3 regions of the Phyllobacterium sp. CCNWLW183 genome follow, and region 1 is predicted to be linked to each of the others. Evidence: predicted binding sites of a transcription regulator. Region 1 holds the regulator's gene; each other region holds the start of a gene.

The links. The regulator LexA, encoded in region 1, represses DNA repair genes until DNA is damaged. The targets are predictions, from matches to a motif close to TGTTCNNNNTGTGTTCNG.
Region 2: a site for LexA is predicted at 2,719-2,736, ahead of V9K95_RS03700 (ATP-dependent helicase). Genes of this name have one in related genera too.
Region 3: a site for LexA is predicted at 3,982-3,999, ahead of V9K95_RS05785 (helicase-related protein). Genes of this name have one in related genera too.

Annotation. Positions count from the first base shown of each region.
Region 1 is NZ_JBBCBN010000001.1:226,172-231,685, reverse strand. Features, by position in the region: gene gltX (glutamate--tRNA ligase) at 1-763, opposite strand, end outside; gene V9K95_RS01165 (ComEC/Rec2 family competence protein) at 875-3,316, shown strand; gene lexA (transcriptional repressor LexA) at 3,424-4,140, opposite strand; gene V9K95_RS01155 (substrate-binding domain-containing protein) at 4,293-5,315, opposite strand.
Region 2 is NZ_JBBCBN010000001.1:780,467-785,980, reverse strand. Features, by position in the region: gene V9K95_RS03705 (DUF5131 family protein) at 1-228, shown strand, start outside; gene V9K95_RS03700 (ATP-dependent helicase) at 233-2,674, opposite strand; gene V9K95_RS03695 (glucose/quinate/shikimate family membrane-bound PQQ-dependent dehydrogenase) at 2,933-5,275, shown strand; gene V9K95_RS03690 (Lrp/AsnC family transcriptional regulator) at 5,370-5,514, opposite strand, start outside.
Region 3 is NZ_JBBCBN010000002.1:6,575-12,088, forward strand. Features, by position in the region: gene fdxA (ferredoxin FdxA) at 1-98, opposite strand, end outside; gene V9K95_RS05780 (RNA-binding S4 domain-containing protein) at 359-775, opposite strand; gene V9K95_RS05785 (helicase-related protein) at 780-3,794, opposite strand; gene V9K95_RS05790 (beta-ketoacyl-ACP reductase) at 4,185-4,910, opposite strand; gene V9K95_RS05795 (acetyl-CoA C-acetyltransferase) at 5,027-5,514, opposite strand, start outside.

The DNA of each region.
Region 1 (5,514 bases):
CACGATAGGCTTCAACGCCGAGCGCACCGTGGCGCTTGGAGAGTTTTGCACCGTCTGCGCCATGGATGAGCGGGATATGGCCCATGACAGGCACGGCCCAGTCCATTGCGTTATAAATAACAGTTTGCCGTGCCGCATTGGTCAAATGATCATCGCCACGGATAATGTGCGTGACGCCCATATCGTGATCGTCGACGACGACCGCATGCATATAGGTCGGGTTGCCATCCGAGCGAAGGATAATGAAATCATCAAGGTCTTTATTGGGAAAGCGCACATCGCCTTGCACCTGATCGCGCACCAAGGTTTCACCCTCTTGGGGTGCTTTGATACGAATGACAGGCTTCACGCCAGCAGGGGCTTCCTTCGGATCGCGGTCGCGCCAACGGCCATCATAGCGGGGCGGGCGGCCTTCGGCACGGGCCTTTTCACGCATTTCCTCCAGTTCGGCCTGTGATGCATAGCAATAATAGGCTTTGCCTTTGGTAACCAGTTCTTCAGCTACGTCGCGATGGCGCGGAGCACGATCAAATTGGGAGACAACCTCGCCATCCCAATCAAGACCAAGCCATTTCAATCCATCAAGTATGGCGGTTACAGCTGCTTCGGACGAACGCTCGCGATCGGTATCCTCAATGCGCAATAACATTTTCCCGCCAGTATGCTTGGCATAAAGCCAGTTAAACAGGGCTGTACGGGCGCCGCCAATGTGCAGAAAGCCGGTGGGCGAGGGAGCGAAACGGGTAACGACAGAAGATGACATAGGGTCTCCAGGGCAGTTCGGGCTATTAGTCGAACGTCCAATCGAATTGATTTGGCGTTGATGTACCATAGCGGTGCTGTCGTGCAAGGGCATTGGCAGAAATGGGGATCAATGGCCGAACCGTCAACCGACGAGAAAACGAGCGAAAGGCTTTTCTGGTTTCAATCGGAAAGTCTTGGACAGCCGCTTGTCAAAACGTCTGGCACCGGAACGATCGATCATTATGGCGTTGGCTCGAATGACCGCGTCGCCGTATTCAAACGGTCAGTCGAAGGTAAGCTGCAAGCCATTGCCCATGGAATTCCGGCGGCAATCAACGACGAGATTGCGCGAGGCGCGAAATTCTTGTTTTTGCCGGTGTTCGCTGGAACTGGAGCTATCCTTTATTTCGGCGCAAGCGGAGAGCCAAGACTAAGTCCGATGATCCTGGGAATCACGCTGCTTGTCGTATTTTATCTGCTGGCACACAACAGACCTTCGATAAGGATGGTCTGTCTCGGCTTCATGGCAATCACGGCGGGCATGGTTTGCGCAAAGCTGGAAACCAACAGAGCAGCGACGCCTATGCTTGGGTCTGAAGTGACGACCCGGGTGACGGGGCGTATTTCAGCATTGGCAAAGGATGCAAACGGAGGATGGCGGGTGATCCTTGACGTCATAGGCACCGAACGTCCTTCATTGCGTTATGGACCGGAGCGTATTGCGGTTTCTGCACGTCATTTGCCGCGAGATTTGAGCATTGGCGATGGACTCAAAGCACTGGTCCATCTGCGTCCGCAATCGGGCCCGGTTCGGCCAGCCAATTATGATTTTGCCTTTAACAATTATTATCGCGGCATTGGAGCCAACGGCTTTTTGCTGGGCCTGCCTCAAAAAGCCGATGTCGCGCCAAAGGCCGGAATAGCAGCAGCGGCATTCCTGACAATTAGCAATATTCGCCAGCAACTCACCCATCGCATATTGAAAAGCATTAAAGGGGAGCCGGGCGATATTGCGACATCGCTGGTGACAGGGCAGCGCGACGGCATAAGCGAGGAGACCAACAATGCCATGCGCCGCAGCGGCTTGTCACATATTTTGTCCATATCCGGCTTCCATATGGCATTGGTGGCTGCAATCAGCATAGGTTCGCTGCGCGCTGTATTCGCATTCTTTCCAAGTGCATCGGCCCGCTATCCCGTCAAGAAACTCGCGGCTGTCATCGCCCTGTTTGGCTCGGCATTCTATCTTCTGCTTTCAGGCGCCGACGTTGCCGCACAACGCAGCTTTGTGATGCTGGCAGTCATGTTGCTTGCAATGACCGTTGATCGCGCGGCGATATCGATGCGTAATCTCGCAATTGCCGCCTCAATTACAATTGCGGTTTCACCACATGAAATTCTCGGACCAAGTTTCCAGATGTCCTATTCAGCAACTGCTGCCCTTATAGCTTTCTATGGCTGGTGGTCACGCTACCATTTGAGACGAGGCCTACGGAAACAGACAAGTGCCAAGGCCGGCATATGGCTGTTTCCATCAAAAGCAACGGCCTATATTGGCGGCATTGCCATGACCTCGCTGGTTGCTGGCGGAGCCAGCTCGATCTTTGCTGCCTATCATTTCAATAATACCGCTCCTTTTGGCCTTGTCGGAAATGCCTTGGCGCTACCAATTGTCTCAATTCTCGTGATGCCCTTCGCAGTGCTTGGCCTGCTCGCCATGCCTTTTGACCTCGATTGGCTTCCGTTTAAAATCATGGGATGGGGCATCGAGATTGTTATCGCCATAGCAAAAGCCGTGGCGTCGCATTCACCAAGTGGAAATCTTGGGCTGATGTCCGAAACTTCGCTTATTCTTATGGCGATAGGGCTTTTGCTTCTTCTATTTCTTTCAACGTGGTTGCGCCTGCTTGCCTTGCCATTGGTAGCATTGGCAATTGGTTTGACGGGACGGGCATCCTATCCTGCGATTATGGTCTCAGAAGACGGAAAACTGGTCGCGTTAAGAACGGACGACGACCATCTGGCGATCAATAAACAAGCAGGCAGCGCCTTCAGCCTCGATAATTGGCAGTTGGGGTATAGGGCCGGGCAGATTATTAAGCCGGCAATGAAAGGCGATGTTGCAAGCGGCGTTCAGTTCGAATGTAACAATAAGCTTTGCACTGCCCGGGAGCCGGGAGGATTAATCGTTGCCTATACCGATGATGCAACAAGAACAGCAGATGCATGCCTAGAAGGGGATATCATCATTTTGGCTTTTGCCGCGAGGGCTGCAAATTGTCCAAATGCTGGAAAATTGTTGCTTTCATCGCAAATGCTGGCGCTCAAAGGCGCTGCGGAGATCAGGTTTGATGCTCCACAATCTGACTCTGTCGAAGCCGATTCCACACCAGTTGGCACCGATTTGGCAAAACAAGAGCTTTCTCAACGCCTGAATTCGGTTGATATAAAATATGCGATTGGCACGCCCAACCGCCCTTGGAATAATTACCGCATCTATTCCCGCGCCGCGCGCAATCTTGAAGAGCGGCAACTATCCAAGAAACCACCGGATACAGGCAAGAAAATGTAGTTCGGCGTTTATGGTAGTCCTAAACATTTTTCGCTAGCTGCCATTCTGTGGCTGTTCGAATGGAGCCTACGAACAAAAGCACACCGTCCAGCGAAGCGTAAACGCCATCAATATCTGCGTATCAGACCGACCAGCTTGCCCTGTACCTGAACGCGGTCCGGTCCAAAGATGCGGGTTTCATAGGCGGGGTTTGCTGCTTCGAGAGCAATGGATGCACCTTTTCGGCGAAAACGCTTCAACGTTGCTTCTTCATCATCCACGAGTGCCACAACGATTTCACCGGGGCTCGCGGTATCTCCGCGCTTGATAACAACAGTGTCGCCGTCAAAAATACCCGCTTCGATCATGGAGTCACCTTTGACCTCAAGCGCATAATGCTCACCGCTGCCGATCATATCGGGCGGGAGATTGAGCATGTGAGTCTGGTTTTGAATTGCAGCGATCGGCACACCGGCAGCGATACGTCCCATAACAGGAATGCTGATCATGTTGGCAGCAACAATATCGGCAGTGCTTGCTTGCGGGCGAGGCGGCGCAACATTTCGTCCCAAACTGCCTTCAATAACGCTCGGAGAAAATTTGCGTTGCGCGTTCAGACCCGGCGCAATCGAGTCGGGCAGGCGAAGCACTTCCAGCGCCCGTGCCCTATTTGCTAGCCGACGAATAAATCCTCGCTCCTCCAGTGCGGTAATCAGGCGATGAATGCCGGATTTGGATGCGAGATCAAGTGCGTCCTTCATTTCATCAAAAGAAGGGGGAATGCCCGTTTCCTTCAACCGTTCATGTATGAAGAGCAGAAGTTCATGTTGTTTGCGCGTCAGCATAGGGGCGATCCTTAAGTGTGGAATCGGAAAAACAAAACCAGAACAAACACTATATGTTCCAGTTGTGTTCCACAAGGATTAATATCTGGTATAAACCAGCCCTATATGCCCAATTACTCTGAAAATCAGATGGAATGACGCAAAATATGGGCCTATCCGCCTATCGGAGGACCGCTCGACTGGCGTACTGTGAGTTCCACGGGCCATAATTCATGAATATTGTCCACGGGTTCGCCATCAAGGACGCGCACGAGCATTTCAGCGATTCTCGTGGCGGCGGAGCGCATTGATGATCGTGTGGTGGTCATGGATGGAACCATGTTGCTGGCATTGAGATATGGAAAGACATCGTCATGGGTGATGAGCGATACTTGTTTGCCCAACTGATAACCCTTGTTGCGAACTGCACGTGACACGCCCAAAGCGGTCATCATTGATCCTGCAATGATTGCTGTCGGTTGCGGAGTGCATGAAAGCAGCCGTTGCGTTTCACGAAAGCCGATTTCATCAGAGAAGTAGTCGTGTACGATGAAGCGCGGGTCGATTTCGACGCCGCGTTCGCTTAGCGCTTGGCGATATCCGAGCTCGCGATGCTCAGAGAACGTAAACCCTCTTAACCCGTCAATCATGGCTATATGCCGATGTCCAAGGTCGAGGAGGTGGCTTGCGGCCTGATAGAATGCGCCCTGATTGTCGATATCCAGCCAGGCATGGGGCCTGTCTATGTTCGTACGGCCATGCAGAACAAAAGGAAAGTTTGCATCGATCAGCATGGATACGCGCTCATCGACCAAAACAGGCCCGGAGACGATGATCGCATCAACCCGTTTGCTCGAAATCAGGCGCTTATAAACCGAAATCTCGTCATTATCGACAATGGGACTGAGCAGAAAATCAATCTCGTCCCGGGAAAGGCGCTCCGCCAAACCGGCAAGAAATTCCGCGGTATGAGGCCCAAATCGCTGGCTGGAATCTGCGGGGATAACCAGACCGATAGCACCGACACGGCCCATGGCAAGCCGCCGGGCATTTGCATTCGCACTATAGCCAAATTTCAATGCCGCTTTATTGACGCGCTCGCGCGTAGCCTCATTCACTTCCGGATAACCGTTCAGCGCGCGGCTAACGGTCGTCTGGGAGAGGTTGAGCTTTTCAGCGAGTTCTTTCAGCTTCATGCCGGACGGTCCAAAACTGTATTCCTATCTGCGTCGTTAGATGTCTTTGCCTTCGTAATATAATCATACTTCAAAGCGCTTTAAATGATCTGCACAATTTTATTTGCCTGATTAATGGCGTTCATAAACTATTTATTGACATTCGTTTTGCGTTTTGACACCTTTTATCCAAAGCGCTTTGGATAGGTTAATTTCACTA
Region 2 (5,514 bases), 550 kb from region 1:
AAAGGAGCAGATCTGACCGAGATAGATTGGGCCATCGTTGGAGGAGAATCGGGACCAGGCGCTCGCCCAATGGATATTGACTGGGTGGATGAAATCAAAACGTCTTGTGATAGCTTCGGAACTGCTTTCTTCTTCAAACAATGGGGGGGCGTGAATAAAAAGAAGACGGGGCGACTTTATAAGGGAAAAACATGGGATGAAATGCCCAATGTTCTTTGTGCGGGATAACCGTTCAAATCCCCTTCACGAAACTATCCAGCACGCGTTTTTGTCCGGCCTTGTCGAAGTCGATCGTCAGCTTGTTGCCTTCGATGGATGAGACATTGCCATTGCCGAATTTGATATGGAATACACGGTCGCCAACATCGAAATTTGATGGCGTTTCACTGACGGATTTGGCGACGAGTTCGCCATCAATCATGCGTCCTTTAACCGAGCCGCGCCCTGCGCCATGGCCGGAATCCGTCTCGCCATAGCCTATGCGCTCCACACGTGCGCCTGACCGCGAGCCCCAATTATTGCGTGTTGCGTCTGAGCGGTTCTGCTGGGCTCTTTGCCAACCGGGCGTTGAGTAGCTGTTTTCAAAAGGATCGGCGCGATCAAAGCGCGATTGGCCGTAGCCGCCGCGCCCGCCATATCCACCATAGCTATCGCCACCGGCGATTACTTCAACATGCGCTTCGGGGAGTTCTTCAAGGAAGCGGGAAGGGATGGTGGATTGCCACAGACCATGGATACGGCGGTTGGAAACAAACCAGATATGCAGGTTTTTCTTGGCGCGCGTCAGGCCGACATAGGCAAGACGGCGCTCTTCTTCCAGCCCGGAGCGTCCCCCTTCATCCAGCGCACGCTGATGCGGAAACAGACCCTCCTCCCAGCCGGGAAGAATGACCGTTTCAAATTCCAGCCCCTTTGCCGAGTGCAGTGTCATGATGTTTACAGCATCAAGATTTTCGTTCTGCTCAGCATCCATGACCAGCGCGACATGCTCAAGGAAAGAGCGCAGTGATTCATATTCTTCCATAGAGCGGATAAGCTCTTTAAGGTTTTCGAGGCGACCCGGCGCTTCGGCTGAGCGGTCTGCCTGCCACATGGCGGTATAACCGGATTCGTCGAGAATCTTTTCCGCCAGTTCCGTGTGGGGTACGGAATCAATTTGCGACTGCCAACGCCGGAAATTTTCCACCACTTCGCGTAAAGCCGAGCGCGGTTTGGGCTTCAACTCCTCAGTTTCAACAAGATCTGCGGCTGCATCAAGCATGCCGATGTCCTTGGCGCGGGCATAATCATGCACCTGCCGGATTGCAGCTTCGCCAAGACCGCGCTTGGGATTATTGATAATGCGCTCCAGCGCCAGATCGTCGGAACCCTGCGCAACAACGCGGAAATAGGCCAGCGCATCGCGTATTTCCATGCGCTCGTAAAAGCGTGGACCACCGACAACGCGGTAATTCAGACCTAGCGTGACAAAGCGGTCTTCAAACTCGCGCATCTGAAAGGAAGCGCGCACAAGAATGGCAATATCATTGAGATTGTGGCCTTTGCGCTGCGCTTGTTCGATCTCTTCGCCGACTGCCCGAGCCTCTTCCTCGGAATCCCAGCCGGCATGCACATTGACCTTGGCATCTTCCGGGTTTGGGGCATCGGTGAAAAGCGTTTTGCCAAGCCGTCCCTCATTATGGGAAATGAGATGTGATGCGGTGCCAAGAATATGCGCGGTAGAGCGATAATTGCGCTCCAACCGGATCACGACTGCGCCCGGGAAATCCTTTTCGAAGCGTAGAATATTGTCTACCTCTGCCCCGCGCCAGCCATAGATCGACTGGTCATCATCGCCGACACAGCAGACATTCTTCGAACCCTGCGCGATCAGGCGCAGCCACATATATTGCGCGGTATTGGTGTCTTGATACTCGTCGACGAGAATATAGCGGAACTTGGCGTGATATTCCTTGAGGATATCGGGATAGGCGCGGAACATCCGGATTGGATGGCATAGCAAATCGCCAAAATCGCAGGCATTCAATGTTTTCAGACGGTTCTGGTAGGCGGTGTAAAGTTCTCGGCCCTTACCATTGGCAAACGACCGGGCATCGCCTTCAGCAATTTCGGAAGGTCCGAGCCCTTTGTTCTTCCAGCCATCAATCATCAATGCAAATTGTTTGGCGGGCCAGCGCTTGTCGTCCAGCCCTTCCGCCTGAATGATCTGCTTGATCAGCCTTATGACATCATCCGTATCCAGAATGGTGAAATCGGAGCGCAACCCCACGAGTTCCGCATGGCGGCGCAATAGCTTGACGCCGATGGAGTGGAACGTGCCGAGCCATGGCATGCCTTCGACAGCACCGCCGACGAGAACGCCAATGCGCTCCTTCATCTCGCGTGCTGCTTTATTCGTGAAGGTGACGGCGAGTATCTGGCTTGGCCAAGCTTTGCCGAGCGAAAGGATATGCGCAATACGGGAAGTCAGAACCCGTGTTTTGCCAGTGCCAGCACCAGCCAGAACGAGTACAGGCCCTTCGGTGGTTTCAACCGCCAGTCGCTGTTCGGGGTTAAGTCCATTGAGATAAGGTGGTGCACTACGCGCCTGCATGGCGCGTGCAGCTATGCCCGAAGGCTGGCGGGGCGCATCAGGTTCGTCGAAAAACGGAATATCGTCAGGTAATCCAGACATTTGAACCCAATGTAGTGATTCGGTACCGAAAAACCAGAAAAATGCGATACAAAAAGAGAACAATTGCAATTAGCCCCCCACTTTCAATTGAAGTGGGCGGTTGAAATATCAAGTCAGGATATTGCGTCACTCGATTTATGAGCCTACCCATTTTGATTAATGACTCGTGACTTCAAGGTTTTGACAGCCGATGGCAACATTCGTCGCCTCATGTCAGGATCATCTGGTTTTGATTGAGATCGGAAAGGGACTTTCCTCATGGCAATCACTCTCACGGCACTCATTTTCCTTCTCATTGGCGCGGCTCTTGGCGTCGGCGGTGTATGGCTCGCTGTCCTGGGCGGCAGTTGGTATTATATCATTGCTGCGCTTGCGTTCCTTGTGGTTGCTTTTCTGCTCTTCCGTAGGCGGTTATCCGCTCTGCTGCTTTATGCTCTGCTGGTGGTAGGAACGCTTGGCTGGGCCATTTGGGAAATCGGCTTCGACTGGTGGCAGCTTGCGCCACGCGGCGGCGTCATCATGATCCTTGGCCTGTGGCTGCTCACACCATGGATCAGACGGGGCTTGAATTCATCTGCAAGCGGTTCTGGTTCTTCCTCCGCTGTTCCGGCTCTGTCGTTGTCCGTTGCTGTCGTTGTGGCGCTGGTTGTCGCAGGCTATTCGATGACCCAGGATCCTTTGCAAATTACGGGTGAATTGAGCAGGGAAATTGTCTCGGATACTGTCGATCTGGGCGGCAATATGCCGGAGGGCGATTGGCACCAATATGGGCGTACGCCCTATGGTCAGCGTTATTCACCGTTGAAGCAGATCACCACCGAAAACGTTGACAAGCTGCAAGTCGCCTGGACCTATCAAACTGGCGACGTCAAGTTGCCGGAAGATGTTGGCGAGACGACTTATCAGGTAACGCCGCTCAAGGTTCGCGATACACTTTTTATCTGCACGCCGCACAATTGGGCCATCGCGCTTGATGCGGCAACAGGCAAGGAAAAGTGGAAGTTTGATTCCAATTCCGGCATGAATCCCGATCGTCAGCACCAGACCTGCCGCGGTGTTTCCTATTATGCCGATCCTGCTGCCACGCCAGGCCAGCCTTGTGCCGAACGCGTCTATCTGCCGACGTCCGACGCGCGTTTGATTGCGCTTGATGCGGCCAATGGCCAGATTTGTTCGTCCTTTGCTGACAAGGGCACGCTGCATCTTGAAAAAGGCATGCCCTATAACCCCGCAGGCTATTACTATTCCACATCGCCGCCCGTTGTTGCGGCGGGAAAGATCATAATCGGTGGCGCGGTCAATGATAATTATTCGACGAAGGAACAGTCCGGTGTCATCCGCGCTTTCGATATCAATACTGGCGCGCTTGTGTGGAACTGGGATTCCGGCAATCCGGATGTAACGACACCTTTGCCGGATGGACAGACCTACACGCATAATTCTCCCAATAGCTGGTCTGTTTCCAGTGCCGATGAAAAGCTTGGTCTGATCTATGTACCTCTTGGAAATCAGACACCTGACCAGCTTGGTGCTGGGCGCTCCGCAAATGTGGAGAAATTCTCGTCCTCAATCGTTGCGCTTGATCTTAATACCGGTCAGATGCGCTGGGTGCGCCAGACTGTCCATCATGATCTTTGGGACATGGATGTTCCTGCACAACCAACGCTGGTTGATATCAATACGGTCAATGGCACAGTGCCGGGACTGGTAGGACCAACCAAGCAGGGCGATCTCTATGTTCTCGACCGCCGTACGGGCGAGCCGATCATTCCGATCAAGGAAATTCCCGCGCCGACAGGCGCTATCGAGGGTGACTTTACCTCTCCCACGCAGCCGATTTCGGACCTGACATTCTCGCCGCCACCTTTGACGGGCAAGGATATGTGGGGCGTGTCCATGTTCGACCAGCTCGTCTGCCGGATCGAATTCCTGAAATTGCGGTATGAAGGGCGCTATACTCCGCCATCATTGCAAGGATCACTCGTCTATCCGGGTAATTTTGGCGTGTTCAACTGGGGCGGCGTCGCAGTTGACCCGGAACGGCAGATCATGTTCGGCATGCCGACATATCTTGCCTTTACCTCGCGTCTTGTGCCACGCGCCGATGTGCCTCCGCCCGGCGTTGGCACCAAGGGTAGCGAGCAGGGGCTTAACCGCAATGAGGGCGCTCCTTACGCGGTGGTGATGGGTCCATTTGTTTCACCGCTTGGCCTGCCTTGCCAGTCGCCGCCATGGGGCTATGTCGCCGGTGCCGATCTGCGCACGGGCAAGATCGCTTGGAAGCACCGCAATGGCACTGTGCGGGATTCCTCGCCAGTGCCATTGCCATTCAAGGTTGGGGTGCCGGGCATTGGCGGTCCGATCATCACAGCCGGTGGCGTTGCGTTTCTCGGGGCCGCGGTTGATGATTATCTGCGCGCCTATAACGTGACTGATGGCAAGCAGCTTTGGGAGGCTCGCCTTCCTGCCGGTGGCCAGTCAACGCCGATGACCTTCTCCTTGGATGATGGCAAGCAATATGTGGTCATTGTTGCGGGTGGCCATGGTTCGGTCGGCACAAAGCCGGGGGATTATGTCATCGCCTATACTCTGCCAAAATGAGTGTGAGGCGAATGGTCGATTAATCCCAGCGAGAAGCCTTTTCGTGAGTAGCTGGGAAAGACGGGAACCACGCGAAACATTCGTGCAGATATGATCAAATTTTAGCGCGCGGTAGTTTCAAGGGACTGTTGGTCTTGATTGTGCGAATGGCAAAGTTTGAGCGAATGTCCGATATGCCGGGCAGGACCAGCAGTTTTTCCGTAAGAAACCGCTCATAGGCGGAGAGATCTTCCACCACC
Region 3 (5,514 bases), on a different contig from region 1:
AGCATGTTTTCACCTTCATAAAAACAGTCGACCGGACAGACCTCAACGCAATCCATATATTTGCAGCGGATGCAATTGTCGGTCACAACATAAGTCATTTACTGGCTCCAGAAGACACCACGATCAGCGGGGTACAATCGTGAGGTAACGATTTGCTGCCAAACTGACAAGAGGTAAGAACAAGACTGCGGCACCAGAACGCGGGCGTTGGTTTACCGGCGAGCCTTTGATCGCATTGTTCGCACCTTCAACAAGCGCAAACAAGCAATTCATTCCCGGCTAATGGTGTATTATCGGTATAGTGTACTCTACTTAGGTCAAAATCGAGCAAATTTATTTCGATTAAACGTCGGCGACATTATGAGTTGGAATCATCGTTTTTGCCCTGCATCAAACGATCAACTTGCCGGCGCTCCCTTTTTGTTGGTCGGCCGCTGCCGGCATCACGCTTTGGCAAAGCGTCCAGACGGCTAATTTCTTTCGGCATGGGCGGCGGAGACAGATCCCTGTAGAGTTTCTTCGCTTCTTCAGCTGGCCCGCGCCTTTCTCCACCCGCAACAACTTCATAAACCAGGACACGACGGTCCAAGGAAATTGTCAGCACATCGCTTACTTTGACATTCTGCGATGGCTGATCAATTTTCACTTTGTTTAGACGGACATTCCCGCTGGATACCAGCTTGGCCGCAAGTGAGCGGGATTTTACCACCCGCGCAAAGAACAGCCATTTATCAATGCGCCGTCCTTTCTTTCCTTCGTTATCGGCCTCTGCCATCATTTTATTTTTTCATTTGTTCCTTCAAAGCGAGCAGCTTGGCAAAAGGCGAGTCCATGTCGATTTTAACTGGACGTTCCTCACGCTCGGGACGCTTGGTTGGAGCCTTATGTTGTCCCTGTGGTTTTCCGCCATGTTTCGCGCCATCCTGTTTAAAGCGCTCATTGCCTGCGGGCTTGCCTTTGCCCCGGAAATGTTCCTTGCGTTCACCACGTTCATTCTGCGGCGCAGCCGGGCGGTTGGGCTGGGCAGCTCTCTGCTCAGATTGGCCGTTCCGTGCTTGCCCACCGCGCTGATGATCGCGTTTCTCGTGATTTCCACGATTATTGCGATTATCGAAACGTGCCTGACGCCACAAGAGAATTGGCTTTGGTGCTTCTTCCGGCACCGCTGGCGTTGCTGTTTCAGCAGTCGGCTGGGATGGTTTGGCTACAGCTTGCACCACTGGTGCATTTGCAAACCCTGGACCAACCGGTTCTGCAGCAGGCACTGCAGTGTCTTTCGTTGGTGCAGCACTTGCGACCGCTTCTAGCTCCGCCAATTTGGCAGCAACAATCGCAGGTTCAACGGCCTCCTGACGATAGCCAAGATTTTTGAGGATCTCCTCCATATCATCGGCAGTTGCACCGAGGATCGACATCATGGCTGGGATTACCAGAAAGCGTGATCCGTCATAGGCGCCATCGGGACGAGTGCCCGTGCCGGGCTTCCAGGCCAGCGCAGGACGGATGAGATCCGCCAGACGTTCAAGGATGTCGATGCGGACAGCTCTGCGACCAAGCAATCTATATCCTGCCAGACGATAGAATGCGGGATCAAAGCTTGCATCGGTCACCACAGAGGTTCTGCCTGCGGACAATACCTGAACGACGTCGCCATACCCGGGACGGTCCTTGGCATCTTCTTTGAGCGCCCAGAGCAGCGTCAAGAGACCGGCGGGGGCCGGTTTCAGCAGAGCCGGCAAGAATACGTGATACGCGCCGAAGCGCACGCCGAGACGGCGCAGGGCTGCTCGGGAGTCCTGATCCAACCCGCGAACTTCTTCTGCAACATCCCGGCGCTGCAAAACACCGAAGTTTTCGACCAGCCGGAAGGCAAGACCTTTCGTGATTCCAACCAGCGCATCCGCATTGGCAAGATCAACAAGCGGCTTTAACACCGTGTCTATATGGTGGTTGAGAAAGCGATCAACCCGCGCGGCAACCTTGTCGCGAGCCGGGCCAGTGAGCTGCTCATCAGCCAGCAATACGGCGCGCGGCTTGAGCGCTTGCTCTCCGGATACAACGGAAGCAATAGTCGCACCGATCCAGCGCAGCGTCCCATCTGACGCCAAAGCAAAATCGCCATTGGCGGATGCCGAAAACCGCTCAGCGCGATTTTCGAACTCTGCCGCCAGCGCTTTTTGCGCTGCAGCTTTGATCGCCTTGGCGTCCGCTCCATCATCTTGAGCATCCGCAGTGAAACGGAACCCGTCTAATCGTCCAACATGGTGCCCCTCGACAACAACGTCCCCGGCAGGGCTAATTTCGGCTTCTAGCATTGTATTCTCTCTCAGGCGCCTCATAAGCACGCTTGTCCTGCGGTCTACGAAGCGTTTCGTCAACCGTTCATGCAGTGCATCGGATAATCTGTCCTCAATTTCACGCGTCTTTTCTTGCCAATGTGCCTGATCTGCCAGCCAACCGGGTCGATGAGACACAAATGTCCACGTTCTGATCTGGGCTATACGCCGCGAAAGAGCGTCGATATCGCCATCAATGGAATCAGCCCGCCGAACCTCTTCTGCCATATAATTTTCGTTCACATGACCTTTTTCAACAAGATCAGTATATACGGACGCAATGATGTCAGCGTGTTGCGCCGGTGCAATCTTGCGATAATCCGGCAAGGCGCAGGCGTCCCATAAAAGTGCTACACGTTCGGGCGTATTTGCGAGTGGAGCAATATCGGGATCACGCGAAAGAAACTCCAAAGCTTGCTGGTCAACCGCCGGAAGAGCTCTGGTCAGACCATCAATCGGTGCCGGAGTGTCAATGGAGCGCTTCAGCGCATCGAGGCTGGAATAGTCAAAACGAGCACTCCGCCACTGCAAAATCTTCACTGCATCGAAAGCATGGGATTCAACACGTTGAACAAGCGCTTCGGAGAAACCTGACACATGGCCCGTCACGCCAAATGTTCCGTCACGCAAATGGCGTCCGGCTCGCCCGGCTATCTGACCGATTTCTGCCGGTGAAAGATCGCGGAACTGATATCCATCAAATTTCCGGTCCTGTGCAAACGCAACGTGGTCCACGTCGAGATTGAGCCCCATGCCAATGGCATCGGTTGCCACCAGATAGTCCACATCCCCGGACTGATAAAGCTCCACCTGCTTGTTTCTCGTTCGTGGGCTTAGCGTTCCCATGACCACCGCAGCGCCACCATTCTGCCGCCGGATCAATTCCGCGATTGAATAGACTTCTTCCGCCGCGAAAGCCACAATCGCCGTGCGCGGTGGCAGGCGGGTAATCTTTTTCGAACCGGAATAGGCGAGATTGGACAATCTTGGCCGTGTAACCACGGATATGCCCGGCAAAAGCTTCTCTAGAATGCCACGCATCGTTGCAGCGCCCAGGAGGATTGTTTCCTGACGCCCGCGGAGATGCAGAATGCGATCCGTGAAAATGTGGCCACGCTCAAGATCGTTGGCAAGCTGAACTTCGTCAATGGCAACAAAATCCATATCCGTATGGCGCGGCATGGCCTCTACGGTGCAAACTGAATAACGGGCGCCAGGCGGACTGATTTTTTCTTCGCCGGTAATCAGCGCGACATTGGCAATGCCTGCTCGCTCCACGACACGATTATAAACCTCGCGCGCCAAAAGCCGCAGCGGCAAACCGATCATACCGGATCGGTGCGCGAGCAGGCGCTCAATCGCAAGATGAGTCTTGCCAGTGTTTGTGGGCCCCAAAACTGCCGTAACATCGCGGCCAGTCAGTGTGAGAGGCAGTTCGGTCTTGGGCATAAGGTTCATCAACTACAATCCAGTACCGCCCAAATGAGCAAACCAAAGTTTGGCGTTCATCCAAACAGCATTCTCAGCATCTACAGAACGTAAGTGGCTCAATCCAGATAAACAATCATTAATCGATTCACGGAATATACCGTTAAGAAATAGAACGCGAGCAGAACGAATCGGCTACGAATCAGCTTTAGGCTCATATTCCCGATTTGTTCACGGCGATATATAGATTTTTTCCAAGCATAATCACTACATGCTGAATCACTCAACTTGTTGGAGGCCCACATCGCGCAAAAAAATTAACTTTTGCGCATCGCCGCGAATTATCAGTTTTTACCAAGAGTCAAGCACCTCTGCCGACTGGATTCTCCAGCCGGCAGCGCGCTTGCAGTAAAAACGGTCTTAGCTCAGATATTGTCCGCCATTGGCTGAGAGCGTTGAGCCGGTTATGAAACCGGATTCGTCTGAGGCCAGGAAAACGACACAGCGCGCCACCTCTTCAGGCTCGCCAAGACGACCGACCGGAATTTGCGGGATGATGCGCTCGTTTAAAACCTTTTCATCAATTGCACGCACCATTTCCGTTCCGATGTAACCGGGACAGATCGCATTGACAGTAATGCCAGCCCGTGCACCCTCTTGTGCCAGTGCCTTTGTAAATCCTATATCGCCCGCCTTGGCAGCCGAATAATTGACCTGTCCAGCCTGACCCTTTTGCCCGTTGATCGACGATATGTTGATGATGCGTCCAAATTTGCGGTCTCTCATCCCCGTCCAGAGCGGATGAGTCATATTAAACAGGCCATTCAGATTGGTATTGATGACATCCGTCCACTGCCCTGGTGTGAGCTTGTGAAACATAGCGTCGCGCGTGATACCGGCGTTATTTACAAGCACCGAAATGGGTCCCAGATCGGCCTCCACCTTGGCAATACCGGCTGTACATTCTTCGTAACTCGACACATCCCATTTATAGGTCGCTATACCGGTTTCATCACTGAATTTTTTTGCCGCTTCATCATTGCCTGCATAGCTTGCTGCGACTTTGTAGCCTGCATCTTTCAAAGCGATGCTGATTGCAGCACCAATACCGCGCGTACCACCGGTTACGATAGCTGTTTTTGTCATGTTTCCCCTCCCTGAAATAATCTCTCGTAAATGCAGTCAATAAATCACAAGTGTGAAGTGCACGACGCACCGCAGAAACGCCGGCCCCGCTAAGCGCAGAGCCGGCAAAATTTGGTTTAATCCTTGATGCGTTCGACGCAGAGAGCAACGCCCATACCGCCGCCAATGCAAAGTGTGGCAAGACCCTTGGTCCCGTTGCGCCGCTTCAATTCAAAAAGCAATGTATTCAACACGCGCGCACCGGAGGCACCAATTGGATGGCCTATAGCGATCGCCCCACCATTGACGTTGACGATATCCGGGTTGAAACCCAGATCCTTATTGACCGCGCAGGCTTGGGCCGCAAAGGCTTCGTTTGCTTCTACAAGATCAAGGTCTTCTGCCTTCCAGCCAGCCTTTTCCAGTGCTTTGCGTGAGGCCGGAATTGGCCCTGTTCCCATAATGGCCGGATCAACACCTGCCGTTGCCCAAGAAACAATGCGCGCCAATGGCGTGATGCCACGGCGCTTTGCCTCGTCCTCGCTCATGAGGACAACAGCCGCGGCGCCATCATTCAGCCCCGATGCATTACCGGCGGTGACTGTTCCCTCTTTATCGAAGGCCG